DNA from 2 places in the Microbispora hainanensis genome. Region 1 is predicted to be linked to the other one. Evidence: predicted binding sites of a transcription regulator. Region 1 holds the regulator's gene; the other holds the start of a gene.

Evidence for each region. The regulator LexA, encoded in region 1, represses DNA repair genes until DNA is damaged. The targets are predictions, from matches to a motif close to TCGAACANNTGTTCGA.
Region 2: the regulator LexA is predicted to act here: its motif matches at 2,851-2,866, upstream of recA (recombinase RecA).

What each region holds. Positions count from the first base shown of each region.
Region 1 is NZ_CP108086.1:8,688,684-8,697,203, forward strand. Features, by position in the region: gene OHB01_RS39270 (vitamin B12-dependent ribonucleotide reductase) at 1-823, opposite strand, end outside; gene nrdR (transcriptional regulator NrdR) at 942-1,421, opposite strand; gene lexA (transcriptional repressor LexA) at 1,856-2,572, shown strand; gene OHB01_RS39285 (MalY/PatB family protein) at 2,661-3,755, shown strand; gene OHB01_RS39290 (cellulase family glycosylhydrolase) at 3,765-5,432, opposite strand; gene OHB01_RS39295 (S41 family peptidase) at 5,753-8,520, opposite strand, start outside.
Region 2 is NZ_CP108086.1:4,643,895-4,652,414, forward strand. Features, by position in the region: gene OHB01_RS21720 (hypothetical protein) at 1-24, shown strand, start outside; gene OHB01_RS21725 (winged helix-turn-helix domain-containing protein) at 24-332, shown strand; gene OHB01_RS21730 (ABC transporter ATP-binding protein) at 325-1,203, shown strand; gene OHB01_RS21735 (ABC transporter permease) at 1,200-2,285, shown strand; gene OHB01_RS21740 (hypothetical protein) at 2,428-2,703, opposite strand; gene recA (recombinase RecA) at 3,032-4,132, shown strand; gene recX (recombination regulator RecX) at 4,141-5,268, shown strand; gene rny (ribonuclease Y) at 5,549-7,171, shown strand; gene OHB01_RS21760 (LVIVD repeat-containing protein) at 7,450-8,520, opposite strand, start outside.

The DNA.
Region 1 (8,520 bases):
GGTCCATGTCGAACCCGGCGTCGCGCAGCGCGCGGATCTTGTCCTCTTCGCGCGCCTTGGTCTCGATGAACTCCTCGATGTCGGGGTGGTCCACGTCGAGGACGACCATCTTGGCCGCCCGGCGGGTGGCGCCGCCCGACTTGATGGTGCCGGCGGAGGCGTCGGCGCCGCGCATGAAGGACACCGGGCCGCTGGCCGTGCCGCCGCTGGACAGCAGTTCCTTGGACGAGCGGATGCGGGAGAGGTTGACCCCGGAGCCGGAGCCGCCCTTGAAGATGACGCCCTCTTCCTTGTACCAGTCGAGGATCGACTCCATCGTGTCGTCCACGGCCAGGATGAAGCAGGCGCTCACCTGCTGGGGGGAGCGGGTGCCGACGTTGAACCACACCGGGGAGTTGAAGCTGAAGACCTGGTGGATCAGCGCGTGCTTGAGCTCGTGGTCGAAGATCTCCGCGTCCTCGTCGGAGGCGAAGTAGCCGTTCTCGACGCCGGTCCTGGTGTAGACGCCCACGACCCGGTCGACGAGCTGCTTGAGGCTCGACTCGCGCTGCGGGGTGCCCACCGCCCCGCGGAAGTACTTGGTGGTGACGATGTTGGCCGCGTTGACCGACCAGAAGTCCGGGAACTCCACGCCGTGCTGCTCGAAGTTGACCGAGCCGTCCCGCCAGTTCGTCATCACGACGTCGCGCCGCTCCCAGCGGACCTCGTCGTACGGGTGGACACCCGGGGTGGTGAAGATGCGCTTCATCTTCAGGCCCTTGCGCGGGCGCTTGCCCGGGCGACCCCCCGCACCCGACACCGTGCCGCTCACGGTCTCCGTCATGACTTCCCCCTCCCAGGGCCCGATGGAGCCCCTTCTCCGGACCACGCTCGTTGAAACCACATAGTCGCGGTGCGCCGTCGCGCCCCGCCCGCCTCGTCCCGGTCCCCCGGAAGGCGTCTTATTCCTCGCCCCCGGTGCCATGGGCTGCGGTGCCGTGGGCCGCGCGGAGCCGCTCGATCTCCGCCTCGAAGTCCGCCAGCGTCTCGAAGCTGCGGTAGACCGACGCGAAGCGCAGGTAGGCCACCTCGTCGAGATCGCGGAGCGGGCCCAGGATGGCCAGGCCGACCTCGTGGGAGGCGATCTCGGCCGCGCCCGTGCCCCGGATGCTCTCCTCGACGCGCTGCCCGAGCTGGGCGAGGGAGTCCTCGCTGACCGGGCGCCCCTGACAGGCCCGCCGCACGCCGGCGATGACCTTCTCGCGGGAGAACGGCTCGGTGACTCCGCTGCGCTTGCTCACCATCAGCAGTACGGTCTCCTGCGTGGTGAACCTGCGCCCGCACTCGGGACAGGTGCGCCGGCGACGGATCGCCGCCCCGTCCTCTGCCGCGCGGCTGTCCACGACCCGGGTGTCCGGGTGGCGACAGAACGGACAGTGCACTTCATCGCCTCCCTGAACGCACATCCCCGAACACAAGGTGTGGTGAACTTACACCGGTGTGACTACTAGATGTTGTGGTCCAACCGTAGGAGCGCCCGACCTTGAACGCAAGTCGAACCGGCCTTGGGCAAGGAAGTCCCTGCTCCGCCCGCGTGTCGCACCCCGGGTCACGGCCGCATCACGCGCCCCGGCCGTCGTGGAATAGGCCGTTTACGCGCCTTTTCCCGGCCGCTTTTCGTACGGCTTCTGACCTGCGCCTACAGCGGCCGAAGAAGATCGGGGAAATCGAACACGGGATCGATCGAACTCCCGTACGATGAAGGCGGACGGCGAGATCGGCGATTTCGCTGGATATCGAACAATTGTTTGACGGTGATCTTGAATCGCGGTACGGTCGCTCTGTGCGACACGAGGAACACGGATTGAGAGGTGGCATCGTGAGTGACCGAAGTGAGCAGGCGAATGGCGTCAGCGACCTCGCGGTTCGCAGGCGCGACTCGCTTGGCCTCACCCCCAGGCAGCGGAAGATTCTCGAGGTGATCCGCGACTCGGTCCAGCAGCGCGGTTATCCGCCGTCCATGCGGGAGATCGGGGAAGCGGTCCAGCTGACCAGCACCTCCAGCGTGTCGCACCAGCTCACGGCGCTCCAGCGTAAGGGCTACCTCCGGCGTGATCCCCATCGGCCCCGGGCCCTGGAGGTCCGGCTGCCGGGCGAGCCGGTGCTGTGGGTGGACCCCGACGCCACCTCCGAGGAGGAGCCCGGGTTCAGCCGGCCCACCGCGGCCTACGTGCCGCTGGTCGGCCGCATCGCGGCCGGTGGGCCCATCCTCGCCGAGCAGAGCATCGAGGACGTGTTCGCCCTGCCCAAGCAGCTCGTGGGCGAGGGCACGCTGTTCCTGCTCCAGGTCTCCGGCGACTCGATGATCGAGGCCGCCATCGCCGACGGCGACTGGGTCGTGGTCCGGCAGCAGCCGGTCGCCGACAACGGCGACATCGTGGCCGCGATGATCGACGGCGAGGCCACCGTGAAGACCTTCAAGCGCAAGGACGGGCACGTGTGGCTGGTGCCGCACAACCCCAACTACGAGCCGATCCCGGGCGACGAGGCCACCGTGCTCGGCAAGGTCACGGCTGTCCTTCGCAAGCTGTAGCCGCGCCGGCGCCCCGCGGCACGACGGGATCGCGGGGCGCGGCGGCCGCCTTTTCGGCGGTCGTCAACCGGCAATTAGGGTGAGTCGGATGAAGCTCGACTCCCTCTCCCTCGACGCGGCCCGGGGCCGTGACGGAATCAAGTGGGCGCAGGCCGCGCCCGGCGTCATCCCCGCCTGGGTCGCCGACATGGACTTCCCCGTGCCCGACGTGGTCACGGAGGCCATAGCGCGACGCGCCGCCAAGGACCTCGGCTATCCCGCCTGGCTGGACACCCCGACCGCGGGACCACTGGCGGAGGCGTTCGCCGAGCGGATGGAGACGCGGCACGGCTGGCGGGCCGATCCGGCCCACGTGCGGTCCTTCACCGACCTCAACCAGGCTCTCCAGGTGCTGCTGCACGTCCTGACCGAGCCCGGCGACGCCGTGGCACTGCACGTCCCCGCCTACGACCCCTTCCTCACCACCATCACCGGGATGAACCGCCGCCTGGTGCCCATGCCGCTGACGGCCGACGGCAGGTTCGAGGTCCCCGGAGAGCCCGTCAGTGTGCTCCTGCTGGTCAACCCGCAGAACCCGTCGGGCCGTTCGTTCACCCGTGAGGAGCTCGAAGGCGTCGCCGCGTACGCCGATCGGCACGGCACGCTGGTGATCGCCGACGAGATCCACGCCGACCTGACGTACGCCCCGAAGCGGCACATCCCGTTCGCCACGATCCTCCCCGAGCGCACGGTCACGCTGACCTCCGCCAGCAAGGCCTTCAACATGGGCGGACTGCACTGCTCGGTGGCCCACCTCGGCGCGAAGGAGGCCAGGGACGCACTCGGCCGCCAGCCCGCCCACATCTTCGGCGCGCCCAGCGTGCTCGGGGTGGAGGCCACGGTGGCCGCCTGGCGGCACGGCGACGCGTGGCTGGAGGAGGTGCTGGCGATCCTCGACCGCAACCGCAGGCTCGTCGCCGAGCGGCTCCCGTCGGTCGGCTACCGCGTTCCCGAGGCCACCTATCTCGCGTGGCTCGACTTCGGGGTGCCCGGCGCGGCGGCGTTCGTCGAGCGGGAGGCCCGGGTCAGGCTCAACCCGGGCCCGATGTACGGAGGCGGCGACACCTTCGCCCGCCTCAACTTCGCGACATCGGCGGCGATCCTGGAGGAGATCCTGTCGAGGATCGCCGCCGTGCTGACGTGACGCGCCCGCTCAGCTCGCCGTACAGGTGACCGAGGACGGAACGCCGTTGCTGCCCGACCAGCTTCCGTTGAAGCCGAACGCGGTCGAGGCGCCGGCGCCCAGCGTGCCGTTGTAGGACATGTTCGTCACCGTGACGTTGGACCCGCTCGCGCTGAGCGTGCCGTTCCAGAGCTGCGTGATGCTCTGGCCGTTCGGGAAGGACCAGTTCACTGTCCAGCCCGAGATGGCCGACGAACCCGCCTTGACCGTGACCTCGCCCTGGAAGCCGCCGGGATACTCGTTGACGACCTTGTACGTGGCCGTGCAGGTCTTCCCGCCCGGCGACGAGGGAGACGCGGACGGCGACGGGGAGGGAGACGGCGAGGGAGACGGCGATGGGGAGGGCGACCGAGTCGGAGACGCCGACGGCGAGGCCGAGGGCGAGGGCGAGGGCGACACCGGCGGCGTCGGGGTGCCACCACCGCCGGTCGGCGGGATCAGGTAGGGCGAGATGATGCTCTGCTTGGCCTGGTCGACCGTCGCCCAGTCGTCCTTGAGAATGCCGCCCGTGTCACCCGAGTTGGGGTTCCACGACCAGTAGGTGAACGACATGCCGTTCACGCCGGTGCCCATGTACTTCATGAGCTCCTGGAGCCAGATCTTGTCGATGTTGCTGGCGAGCGTCGTGCCGAACTCGCCGACCATGATCGGGGCGATGTTCTGCTTGTAGAGGTAGCCCCAGTACTTGTCCCAGATGGCCGGCATGTTGGCCGGGTAGGACGGGTCGTCGAACCAGTTCTGGTGGAAGACCGAGGTGGCGTACTCGTGGGGCGAGTAGACGAGCCGGTTGGCCACGTTGAGCCGCACCGGATACTGCCCGGCCTTGGTGAGGTTGCCGCCCCACCAGCCGCAGTCCTCGTCGTTGCTGGGGTCGTTGTCCCAGACGTTGGACTCGCCGCCGCTCGGGCAGCTCACGCCCTCCACGAAGATCAGCCAGTTGGGCTGCACGGACAGGATCGCGTTGCCGGCCCGCTCGGCCGCCAGGCGCCAGTCGCGCGACTCGTCGCCGCAGCCCCAGCAGGAGCCCTTCGCGTTCGGGTTGGTGCCGTCGGCGTGCGGCTCGTTGTGCAGGTCGGCCCCGATGACGGTGGGGTTGCCCGCGTAGTGCTGGGCCAGCGACTTCCAGTCGTTGATCCAGGTCGACTCGGGGACGCCGGAGGTGTACCACAGCGCCGTCTGGCCCGCGCTGGTCGGGCGGTGCCGGTCGAGGATGATCCGCATGCCCTTCTGGCCCGCGTAGTCCACGACCTTGTCGAGGATCTGCAGCGGGGACAGGCCGATCAGGTCGGGGTTGGAGTAGGTGTTGACGCTCGTCGCCTGCGCGCCCGGCTTCAGCGCGTCGTCGGAGAACGGCACCCGGATGGTGTTGTAACCGAGGCTCGCCATGAGGTCGAGCTGGCTCTTCCACGGGTTGTTCGCCCACAACCCGTGGAAGGTCTTGTTGTCGGTCTCCATGCCGAACCAGTTGATGCCGGTCAGCCGGACCGTCGCGCCGGTGCTGTCGACGATCTTGTTCCCGCTGGTGTGCAGGTAGCCGGTGCCCGTGCCGGCGGCGTTAGCCGGTGACCCGGTGACGACGAGCACGGTCGCCGCAACCGCGGCGGCGGTCGTCAGCCCGCCGAGAATTCGTCTGTACAAGACGTGCCTCCCACGCGGGGCGCACGCCGACGGCGAGCCATACGGTCAGGCGCGCACCCCAGACCACCGCCGGAGCGGTGGTGGTCGCGGCATGCCCTGACCGCACGCCTACATCGATATGAACTGGTTTTGTGGCTCGGGCGTAATTTTGTCCGGAAGGCCAGTCCATCGTCAACGTCCCGTCACGGCACCATGCCCCGCAGGCAATCGAGCACCATGCTGTGCACGCAATCGAGCACCGTGCTGTGCACGCAATCGAGCACATGCCCCGCACGGCACCATGGCACCGTACGGGGGCACGGGGGCACGGGGGCACGGCGTCACGGCAGCGGCGGCAGCTCCGGCGGAGCGGCCGGCGGCCTGTCCTCGAGCGCCGCCAGGGCCAGCTCCACCGCCCGCGCCAGCTGGGGATCCCGCCCGGCGACCAGGTCCTGCGGCGTCGCGACGACCTCGACGTCCGGGTCGACGCCGTGGTTCTCGACGCCCCACCCCTCGCCCTCCAGCCAGAACGAGTAGCGCGGCTGCGTGACGACGGTCCCGTCCACGAGCGAGTAGCGCGAGTCGATGCCGATCACGCCGCCCCAGGTCCGCGTGCCCACGAGCGGCCCGATGCCGCGGTTCTTGATCCCGGCGCTGACGATGTCGCCGTCCGATCCGGCGAACTCGTCGGTGACGGCCACGACGGGCCCGCGAGGCGCGTCCTCGGGGTAGCGCCCCGGCTCGTATCCCCGGCTGAGCTGCCACCCGGTCACCCGTCGCTGCAGCTTCTCCAGCACCAGCTCGGAGACATGACCGCCGCCGTTGTCGCGGATGTCCACGACAAGCGCGTCGCGGTCCATCTCGGCGCGCAGGTCCCGGTGGAACTGCGCCCAGCCGGTGGACATCATGTCCGGCACGTGTAGGTAGCCGACCCGCCCGCCCGACGCCTCGCGCACGAACGCCCGCCGCCCGGCCACCCAGTCGTGGTAGCGCAGCCGCGTCTCGTCGGCGACCGGCCTGACGACGACCCTGCGGGTCTCGCCGCCGGAGCCGGGCCGTACGGTCAGCTCCACGGGCCGTCCCGCCATCCCGGACAGCAGCGCCAGCGGCCCGCGTACCGGGTCCACCGGGCGCCCGCCGACGGCGACGATCGCGTCGCCCTCGCGTACGGCGACGCCGGGCGCGAGCAGCGGCGAGCGGGCCTCGTGGTCGGAGGACTCCCCCGGCAGGATGCGGCGGATCCGCCACACCCCGCTCTCGTCCCGGGCGAGATCGGCGCCGAGGAGGCCCTGGCGGCGCCGTGGATCGCGGCCCGCGCCGACGGGCCGCGCGTACGCGTGCGAGGTGGCCAGCTCGCCCTGGACCTCCCAGAGCAGGTCGATCAGCTCGGAGTAGGCGCCGATCCGCTCGACGAGGGGGGCGTAGCGGTCGAGCGTGCCCGCCCAGTCGACACCGTTCATGTCCTCCCGCCAGAAGTGGTCGCGCATGAGCCGCCCGGCCTCGTTGTAGGCCTGCCGCCACTCGGCGACCGGGTCGATGGTCACGGCCACGCGGTCCAGGTCGATGGTGACGACCTCGTCGTCCTCGCCGGTGGAGCGGGTCTGCAGGCCGTGTGCGCCGGTGGCCACCAGGCGCGTGCCGTCGCCGCTGACCTCGAAGGCCCCGAACTCCCCGTCCAGCTCGGTGACCTTGCGCTTGACCAGGTCGTAGCGTTCGAGGACCGGCTCGCCGGGCTCGGTGCCGTCGCCGAGCTCGCCGGTGAGCGGGTGACACAGCCACAGCAGGCCGCCCTTGGCGGCGCGCAGGTTGGAGTAGACGCCCGCGGGCACCGGCACGGGCACGATCCGGGCAGCCAGCCCGTCGGCGTCCACCTCGGTCACCCGCGGCGGGTCGGACTTGCCGTCGCTCTTCGCGTCCTGGGTGTTCTCGGAGGCCCGGGAGTCCGCGCCGGCGTCGTCCTCCCCGCCGAAGCCGCGGCCGGTCAGCGAGGGATCGAACGGCGAGGGCGTCGTGGCCTTGAGCGGCACGAGATAGGGCCGGCAACTGGCGGGAAAGGACAGGTCGAAGACGTGCCTGTCGTAGACCGGGTTGAACGTGCGGTCGGACAGGAAGGCCAGGTGCTTGCCGTCCGTCGTGAAGGACGGGCTGTAGTCGTTGAAGCGCGGCGGGGTGACCTCGATCGTGGTGCTGCCGTCCACGCGGGCGAGCTTGAGGTGGTAGCGCCAGGGCTGGTAGGCATGCGCCCACGCGAGCCAGGCCGAGTCGGGCGAGAACGTGAGGTGCTGCACGTCGCCGTGGGTGGTGCGGTCGACCTCACGGACGTTCCCCGAGTCGAGGTCCACCACCAGCAGCCGCCCGTCGTGGGTGGCGACCGCCGCGTGCGTGCCGTCCGGCGCGGCGGCCAGGTCGAGCACCCGGCCGAGCTGCCCGGCGGCCAGGGTGCGGATCTCACCGCCCGGCGTGCCGATCTCCAGCGCGTCCTCGCCGGAGGCGTCCGACACCCAGACGGCCCGGCCGGTCTGCGACTGCGGGGAGGAGCCGAGAGTCCGCGGCAGCCGCACCCGGACGCCGGGCTCGGCGCGCAGCGTGCCTGCGGGGCCGTCGCGGTGGGTCAGCCAGTGGGCGGTGCCGCGGATCTCGACCACGCTGGCCCGCCCGGTGCGGTCCGGGGCGAAACCGCCGACGTTGTTCGGCGCCGGCCGCCTGGCCCTGGCCGGGCGCGGCCCGCTCAGCGTGATGTCCAGCCTGCGCGGCTCGGCGTCGAGGCTGTCCAGCAGCCACAGGTCGCCGGCGAGGCTGTAGACGACGCGGGAGCCGTCCGACGTGGCATGGCGCGCGTAGAAGCCGCGGTGCGTGGTGTGCTGCCGCAGGTCGGAGCCGTCGGGCAGGCAGGAGTAGAGGTTGCCGTCGCCGTCGGTGTCGGCGAGGAAGGCCAGGCGCTCGCCCACCCACATGACCGACCAGTGCTGCGCGGGATCGCCTTCGAACAGGCGGGTGAACTCGCCGTCGCCCGTCGCGTCCACCCAGATCTTGGCCGCCGTGCCGCCGCGGTATCGCTTCCACTGCGACGGCTCGCGCCAGATCGCCGACACGGTCGCCACCCTGGCGC
Region 2 (8,520 bases), 4.0 Mb from region 1:
GGACTCCGCCTGATGAGGAGCTGATGAGAGTCCATCCACGCCACGAGCTCGACGAGATCATCCACGCGCCGGTGCGGCTGTCGATCATGGCGGCCCTGGCGGCGGCGGACAAGGCCGACTTCCGCTTCCTCCGCGACACCATCGAGGTCAGCGACTCGCTGCTCAGCAAGCACATCCTCACGCTCGAAGAGGCCGGCTACGTCCACGTGGAGAAGACCTTCGTCGGCAAGCGGGCGCGCACCTGGCTCTCGCTGACCGATCAGGGGCGTGCGGCCTTCGAGACCTACATGGACGTTCTGCGACGGATTGTGGAGGCAACCCCCCGTGCTTGAAATCGACGGCCTGCGCAAACGCTATGGAGACAAGACCGCCCTCGACGGGGTGGGCTTCGCCGTACGGCCGGGCGAGATGTTCGGGTTCGTCGGCGCCAACGGCGCGGGCAAGACGACGACGATGCGGATCGTCATGGGCGTGCTCGACGCCGACTCCGGCGAGGTGCGCCTCGGCGGTCGCCCCCTGACGTACGACGACCGCCGGACGTTCGGCTACATGCCGGAGGAGCGCGGCCTCTACCAGAAGATGAAGGTCGCCGAGCAGATCGAATACTTCGGCAGGCTCCACGGGCTCGCCCCGGCCGCCGCGCGCTCGGCCACCGACGCCCTGATCGAACGGCTCGGCCTGGTCGAGCGGCGCGACGACGCCGTGGAGGCGCTGTCGCTCGGCAACCAGCAGCGGGTGCAGCTCGCGGTCGCGCTCGTCCACGAACCGGCGGTCCTGATCCTCGACGAGCCGTTCTCGGGCCTCGACCCGCTGGCGGTCGACGCGCTCGCGGAGGTGCTCAAGGACCGCGCCGCCGCGGGCGTGCCGGTGATCTTCTCCAGTCACCAGCTCGACCTGGTCGAACAGCTCTGCGACTCGGTCGGCATCATCTCGGCGGGCCGGATGGTGGCGTACGGACCGGTCGGCGAGCTGCGCGAGCGGGAGGGCCGCGGGGTGCTGCGGGTCGTGGTCAGGGACGCCGCGCCCGGCTGGGCCGACGGCCTGCCCGGCGAGCTCACCCGCGAGGGCGACCGCGACGTCCTGCTGTGCGACGAGGGCGACGACCAGGACATCCTGCGTACGGCGATGGGAGCCGGCCGGGTCGAGCACTTCGGCCGCAGGCAGCCGACGCTGGCCGAGATCTTCAGGGAGGCGGTGGCATGAACGGCCTGTGGCTGGTGGCCCAGCGGGAGATCCGCACGCGCATCAGGACGAAGTCGTACCTGATCAGTCTGGCGGTCAGCGCGGTCCTGGTGGCGGCGCTCGCGTTCCTGCCGAAGGTCCTGGGTGGCGACGACACCTACGACGTCGGCGTGGTGGGCGAGGCGCCCCCGCCCGCTGCCCAACTCGCGTACTCCCGGCTGCCGGACGAGGCGGCGGCGCGGAAGGCCGTGGTCGACGGGGACCTCGACGCGGCCCTGATCAATGGAAACAAGGTCCTCGCGAACGGCGAACTCGACCAGCGGCTGGGACTGATCCTGGAGAGCGCCCACCGCGACGCGCAGATCAAGGCGGCCGGTCTCACGATCACGCCGCTGACGGTGGAGTCGGTCGGCGCCGACGCCCGCTATCAGGGTGTGCGCACCGGCATCGCCACCCTGATCGTGATGGTGCTGTTCTTCCTACTCATCTACTCCTCGATGTTCGTCGCGATGGGCGTGGTCGAGGAGAAGGGCAGCCGCATCGTGGAGATCCTGCTCACCTCGGTGCGTCCCTGGCAGCTCCTGGGCGGAAAGATCGTCGGGCTGGGGGCGCTGGGGCTGGTCAACCTTGTCGTGGTCATCGCCGCCGGTCTGTCGGCGTCGTCCGCGACCGGCTTCACGGCCGACCTGCCGCCCGGAATGGGGGGAATCGTGGTCAGCGCGGTCGTCTGGTTCGTGCTGGGCTACGCCTTCTTCTCGGCGCTCGCCGCCGCCTTCGGCTCCCTGGTGTCGCGGCAGGAGGAGCTCAACAGCGTCCTGACGCCGATGACCATGCTCATGATGTTCACCTACCTGACGGCCTACTTCGCCGCCGTCGAGCCGACGGGCACGGTCGCGCGCGTGCTGTCGTTCGTGCCGCCGTTCTCCTCGATGGTCATGCCCGTCCGTACGGCGGCCGTCGACGTGCCGCTGGTGGAGATCCTCATCGCCGCGGTGCTCATGGTCGTGGCCGTGGTGGCCGTCCTGCTGGGCGCGGCCCGCGTCTATCAGCGGGCGGTGCTCCGCACCGGCGCCCGGGTGAAGCTGGGCGAGGTCGTCCGCTGACGGCAGGGTGAACCCGTTCGCTGGTGGCAGGGCGAGGTCCTTCGCTGGTGGCAGGGCGAGGTCGTTCGCTCCCGGCGGGGGGTGAGGCGTTCTCTGACGGCGGGGGCGAGGCGTTCGCTCCCGGCGGGGCGCGGACGGAGGATCATGGGGGCCGGGAGAGGGCCTGACCGATCAGCTCGGCCGCACGGCCGGGGTCGTCGGCGCTCTCCTGGCCGCCCGGAGCCCACAGGAACATCCATCCTTCCCCGGAGGGCGTCGCGAAGACGATCGTCTGCCTGCCGGTGCCGGGGTGCCGGACGGACAGGACCGGATCGTCCGTGCCGAGCAGCCGCGCGGAAAGACCCTGCCCGGACAGTCGCGCCGCGAGCGCCTCAAGGCGGGCCAGACGCTGTCGGCTGTAGTCGCCGGTGCCCGTCACGTAGCCCCTCCAGCGGGGAGATCCAGCTTCGCTACAAGAATCGTCGCAGGTCAGCGCGCTGACAACCACGGCAGGGTAAGGCCCGGGAATGTAACGGCACGGTTGGGACGCCGTTCGTCCCCGGCTCGGCCGCGGTTCCGCATGTGATCGAACAGTCGTTCGGCTATATTGGACTGGTCGCCGCCGGGGTGCGCGCCGTCAGGTCGCCGGGGCGCGACAGGCTCCCGGCCCACCTCTCGGGGCGGTGTGCGGGAAGCTCCGGAAAATGTCGGTGGCACCCCGTAGCTTTTCGGTGACCGAGCAGACGACACCCTTCAGGGGGCACCCAATGGCAATCAACGACCGCGAGAAGGCCCTTGAGACCGCCCTCGCGCAAATCGAGCGGCAGTTCGGCAAGGGCAGTGTCATGCGCCTCGGAGACGAGGCGCGTGCCCCGATCGAGGTCATCCCCACCGGTTCGATCGCTCTCGACGTCGCCCTCGGCATCGGCGGCTATCCCCGCGGCCGGATCGTCGAGGTGTACGGCCCAGAGTCCTCCGGTAAGACGACGGTCGCCCTGCACGCCGTGGCCAACGCCCAGAAGGGCGGCGGCATCGCCGCGTTCATCGACGCCGAGCACGCCCTCGACCCCGAGTACGCCAAGAAGCTGGGCGTCGACGTCGACGCGTTGCTCGTCTCCCAGCCGGACACCGGTGAGCAGGCGCTGGAGATCGCGGACATGCTGATCCGCTCCGGCGCCGTCGACATCATCGTGATCGACTCGGTGGCGGCCCTCGTGCCGAAGGCCGAGATCGAGGGCGAGATGGGCGACAGCCACGTCGGTCTCCAGGCCCGCCTGATGTCGCAGGCCCTGCGCAAGATCGCCGGTGCGCTGAACCAGACCCGGACCACCGCCATCTTCATCAACCAGCTCCGCGAGAAGATCGGTGTCATGTTCGGCAGCCCCGAGACCACCACGGGTGGCAAGGCGCTGAAGTTCTACGCGTCGGTGCGGCTGGACGCGCGCAGGATCGAGACGCTCAAGGACGGCACCGAGCCGGTCGGCAACCGGACCCGGGTGAAGGTCGTCAAGAACAAGATGGCCCCGCCCTTCCGCCAGGCCGACTTCGACATCCTGTACGGCGTAGGCATCTCCCGCGAGGGTGGGCTGATCGACATGGGCGTCGAGCACGGGTTCGTGCGCAAGGCCGGCGCCTGGTACACGTACGAGGGCGACCAGCTCGGGCAGGGCAAGGAGAACGCCCGCAACTTCCTCAAGAACAACCCCGACATCGCCAACGAGATCGAGAAGAAGATCAAGGAGAAGCTCGGAGTCGGGCCGCGGCTCGACACGCCGAGCGAGCCCCCCGCAGCCCCGGCGACGCCGGCCGCCCCCACCTCCGGCCGGGGCAGCAAGGCGGCCAGTGCGCCCAAGCCGGGTGACGTCTGAGCGCAGGCATGAGGCGCGACGAGCCCCCTGGCCCGGACGGCGAGATCGGGCCGGGGGACTGGAACTCGGGACCCTGGGCGCCGGCCGAAGAGCCGCAGAGGCCCGCTGAGGACGTCTCCGCGACGATCGCCGCCCTCCGCGAGCAGATCCGGCGCGCGGAAAGCGGGCGTACGGACGGCGGGCGTGCGGAGACCGGGCGTGCGGGCAACGCGCGTACGGAGACCGGGCGTGCGGAAAACGGGCGTTCGAGGATCGGCGGGCAGGAGATCGGCCGCGAGGCGAGCGGGCGGGCGGAGGCGGGCCAGGAAGCCGGCCCTGTCGGCCGCCGACGCCAGGGACGTGGCCGCACGCGCGGAGACCGGGCAAGGCTGCAAGAGCCGGGCGCACGGGGAGACCGGCCCGCGCCGGGAGACTGGGCGAGCCCGGGGGAGTCGGCCGCGCCGGGACGCCGGGCAGGCCGTGGAGATTGGGCAGGCTCGGAGGGACCGGGCGTGCCGGGAGACCTGGCAGGCCGTGGAGATTGGGCCGGCTTGGGGGAGCCGGGCACGCCGGGACGCCGGGGGAAGCGTAGGAGGTCCGACGGGTGGCTTCCTGACGGGCCGGAGGAGGGCACCGCGGCGAGCGCGGGGCCGCCGGCCGACCCGGAGGCGGTGGCCAGGGCCATCTGCCTGAGGCTGCTCACGATGGCCCCCAAGACCCGGGCTCAGCTAGCGGACGCCCTGCGTAAGCGGGACGTGCCCGAGGATGCGGCGAACGCCGTGCTTGAGCGGTTCTCCGAGGTCGGGCTCATCGACGACAAGGCGTTCGCCGCCGCGTGGGTGAGCTCCCGGCACACCGGTCGCGGGCTGGCCCGCCGCGCGCTCGCGCAGGAACTGCGGCAGCGTGGCGTGGCCGAGGAGACGGTCAAGGACGCCGTCGGGCAGCTTGATCCGGACGAGGAGGCCGAGACCGCACGCAGGCTCGTCGACCGGAAGCTGGCCGCCACCCGTGGGGTGGAGCCGCAGGCTCGCATGCGACGATTGGTCGGCATGCTGGCCCGCAAGGGCTACTCGCCGGGGCTGGCTTTCCGCGTGGTCCGAGAGGCGATCGAGGCCGAAGGCAGCCCGTCAGATGGGCTTCCGGAGACCTTCGAGTGAGCCATCGCACCACGCAAAAGTCACTTGACAGGGCATCTTTGCTTGCTCGTTACCTCTCTGACGCTTAATCTCGACCGCAGTGAGGAGTTACTCCGCGCAGCGCGGATTGCCATAACGGTGAACCACGACGGACGAGAGACATTGACCGGCCTCCGGGCCATATCGGCCGCCCCTTGGGGCGTCCGGGCATTGCGACGATATTTGTCCTGGTGACGCCACCGGGCGCTGCCGTGCTGCGCGTGTGACCTCTGCCAATAGTTGTCGTGAGGGGTGAGCGCGCATGGACACGATCGTGATCGTTCTTGCGGTTGCGGTAGTGCTGCTGGCTCTCGTGATGATCGCCGCCCTCGTCATAGTCATGCGCCGCACCGGCGTCGTCGCACCGTCCGGCCCCTCGCCCGAGCAGCTCGCCGAGGTGAAGGCCGAGGTCAACGAGGAACTCGAACAGGCCAGACGCGAGGCCGAGGAGATCCGCACGAAGGCGGAGCGTGACGCGGGGGAGATCCTCAAGAAGTCGGAGACACTCGCCGAAAGCGCAGCGCTGATGCGCAAGGAGGTCGAGGAGGAGGCGCGGATCCTCAAGACGGAGCTCAAGGAACTGCGCTCCGACCTCGAGCGTCGCGAGAACCGGCTTGCTGAGCGTGAGCAGCGGCTTGACGAGGAGGCGCGCAGACAGACGGAGCGGGCCCGCAAGCTGGCCGAGACCGAGACCGAGCTGGCCGACCGCCGTGAGGAGCTGGAGCGGGTGGCCGAGCGGCGGCAGGAGATCCTGGAGCGGGTCGCCGGCCTGACGGCCGAGCAGGCCAAGGCGGAGCTGGTCAAGGAGATCGAGAACCAGGCCAAGCGCGAGGCCGCGCTGATCGTCCGGGAGATCGAGAGCGAGGCCCGGAAGGAGGGCGAGAAGCGCGCCTGCAAGATCGTGACACTGGCGGTGCAGCGGGTCGCCACCGAGCAGACGGCCGAGTCGGTGGTGAGCGTCCTCCACCTGCCCGGCGACGAGATGAAGGGCCGCATCATCGGCCGCGAGGGCCGCAACATCAGGGCGTTCGAGTCCACCACCGGGGTCAATCTGATCATCGACGACACGCCGGAGGCGGTGCTGCTGTCGTGTTTCGACCCGGTCCGGCGGGAGACGGCCAGGCTGACGCTGGAGAAGCTGGTGCTCGACGGCCGGATCCACCCCCAGCGCATCGAGGAGGCGTACGAGCGCAGCAAGGCCGAGGTGCGGGACCTGTGCGTGCGCGCGGGAGAGGACGCCCTGGTCGAGCTGGGCATCACCGAGATGCACCCCGAGCTGGTCACGCTGCTGGGCCAGCTCCGCTATCGCACCTCCTACGGCCAGAACGTGCTCAAGCACCTGATCGAGTCGGCGCACATCGCCGGAATCATGGCCTCCGAGCTGGGGCTCGACCGTGACCTCGTCAAGCGGTGCGCGCTTCTGCACGACATCGGCAAGGCGCTCACCCACGAGGTCGAGGGCAGCCACGCGATGATCGGCGCGGAGATCGCCCGCCGGTACGGCGAACACGAGGACGTCGTCCACGCCATCGAGGCGCACCACAACGAGGTTGAGGTCAAGACCGTCGAGGCGGTCCTCACCCAGGCCGCGGACGCGATCAGCGGCAGCCGCCCCGGTGCCCGGCGCGAGTCCCTGGAGGCGTACGTCAAGCGGCTGGAGCGTCTGGAGGAGATCGCCCAGTCGTACGACGGTGTGGACAAGGTCTTCGCCATGCAGGCCGGCCGGGAGATCCGGGTGATGGTCCGGCCCGACAACGTGGACGACATCCAGGCCCAGGTCATCGCCAGGGACGTCGCCAAGCAGGTCGAAGAGGAGCTGACCTACCCCGGCCAGATCCGCATCACCGTGGTCCGCGAGTCCCGTGCCACGGAGTTCGCCCGGTAAGCCCCATCTGAGAGCCTCACCCCATGAAGCCCCGGCAGGTACGCCTTGCCCGGTGCCGCCTGCCCTGCCGGGGTCGCTCGGCGACGCCCCGTCCGCTCCCCACCTTGCCCGGTAGGCGGCGCCCCTCCGGTGAGCATCGCCGCGTGAAGCCTCGGCCGGCATAGTCCCGGCCCTCATGCCCCACAGCCCGGGGCACCCACGGTGAAGGGCCCCCGTCCAATGCTGGACGGGGGCCCCGGTCGTGCGGGGACTGCCCCGGTGGGGCGCCCCCCGTCGGCTCAGGCCTTGAGGCTGAGCGCGTCGGCGAGGTCGTTGAGCGCCTTCGCCAGCGTCGCCTGCGCCTTGACGGAGGTGTCGAGCTGGTGGGAGACGGCCCGAAGCTGCGCCACCGCGGCGTTCTTCTGTGGCCCGTTCGTGAACTGCTCGGCCCGGTCGACGAACTTCTGTACGTTGTCGGCGGTGTTCTTCTTCATGGTGCCGGTGCGCAGCGCCTGCGCGTAGTAGGCGCGCACCAGCGGGAAGCTCGCCGGCCACGTCACCCGAGGCTGCTGCTGGGTGTTGAACCGGTCGAAGGTGGCCGTGGCAGCCGCGTCGATCTCGGCCTGGTCCAGGTGCTGGCTCGCGGTCAGCTTGAACGCGTCGATCCCGCGGGCGATCTCGCTGCCGTATACGTTGCCGTTGTAGTAGTACGCGGACCAGAAACCGCCGAGGAGCAGCGAGGTCGCGCTGACCGGGCCGCGGTCGAAGTACGCGATCTCGTGCGGGTTGGCCGAGTCGGTGAAGTCGAACACCGAGACGCCGCCCTGATACCAGGCCTGGACCATGATGTCCCGGCCGGGCACGGGAACGAGCGACCCGTTGTGCGCGACGCAGTTCTCCTGGTTCGTCTGCGGCACGGGCAGCTTGTAGTAGCTGCGGAACTTCAGCTTGCCGTCGACGATGTCGAAGATGGCGTCCGCGCCCCACGAGGGCTCGTCGGTGACACGGCACCGCGCCCCGGTGCCGCCGCCCCACTCGTCGGTGAAGACGACCTTGGTCCCGTCGTTGTTGAACGTGGCCGAGTGCCAGTAGGCGAAGTTCGGGTCCGTCACCGCGTCGAGCCGCTTGGGGTTGGCCGGATCGGAGATGTCGATCAGGAGGCCGTTGCCCGCGCACGCCCCGGCCGCGAGCCCGATCTCCGGGTAGGCCGTGATGTCGTGGCAGTGTGTCGTGACGGGCGACGGCGACCAGGACGAGCCGGACGGGTGCTGCGGGGACTGCGGGGCGTTCTGGAGACCGTTGATCGCCCCGGTCTCCGGATCGGTGAACAGGCGCGGTGTGGAGACGACCGCCGCGGTCTGCGGGGCCGC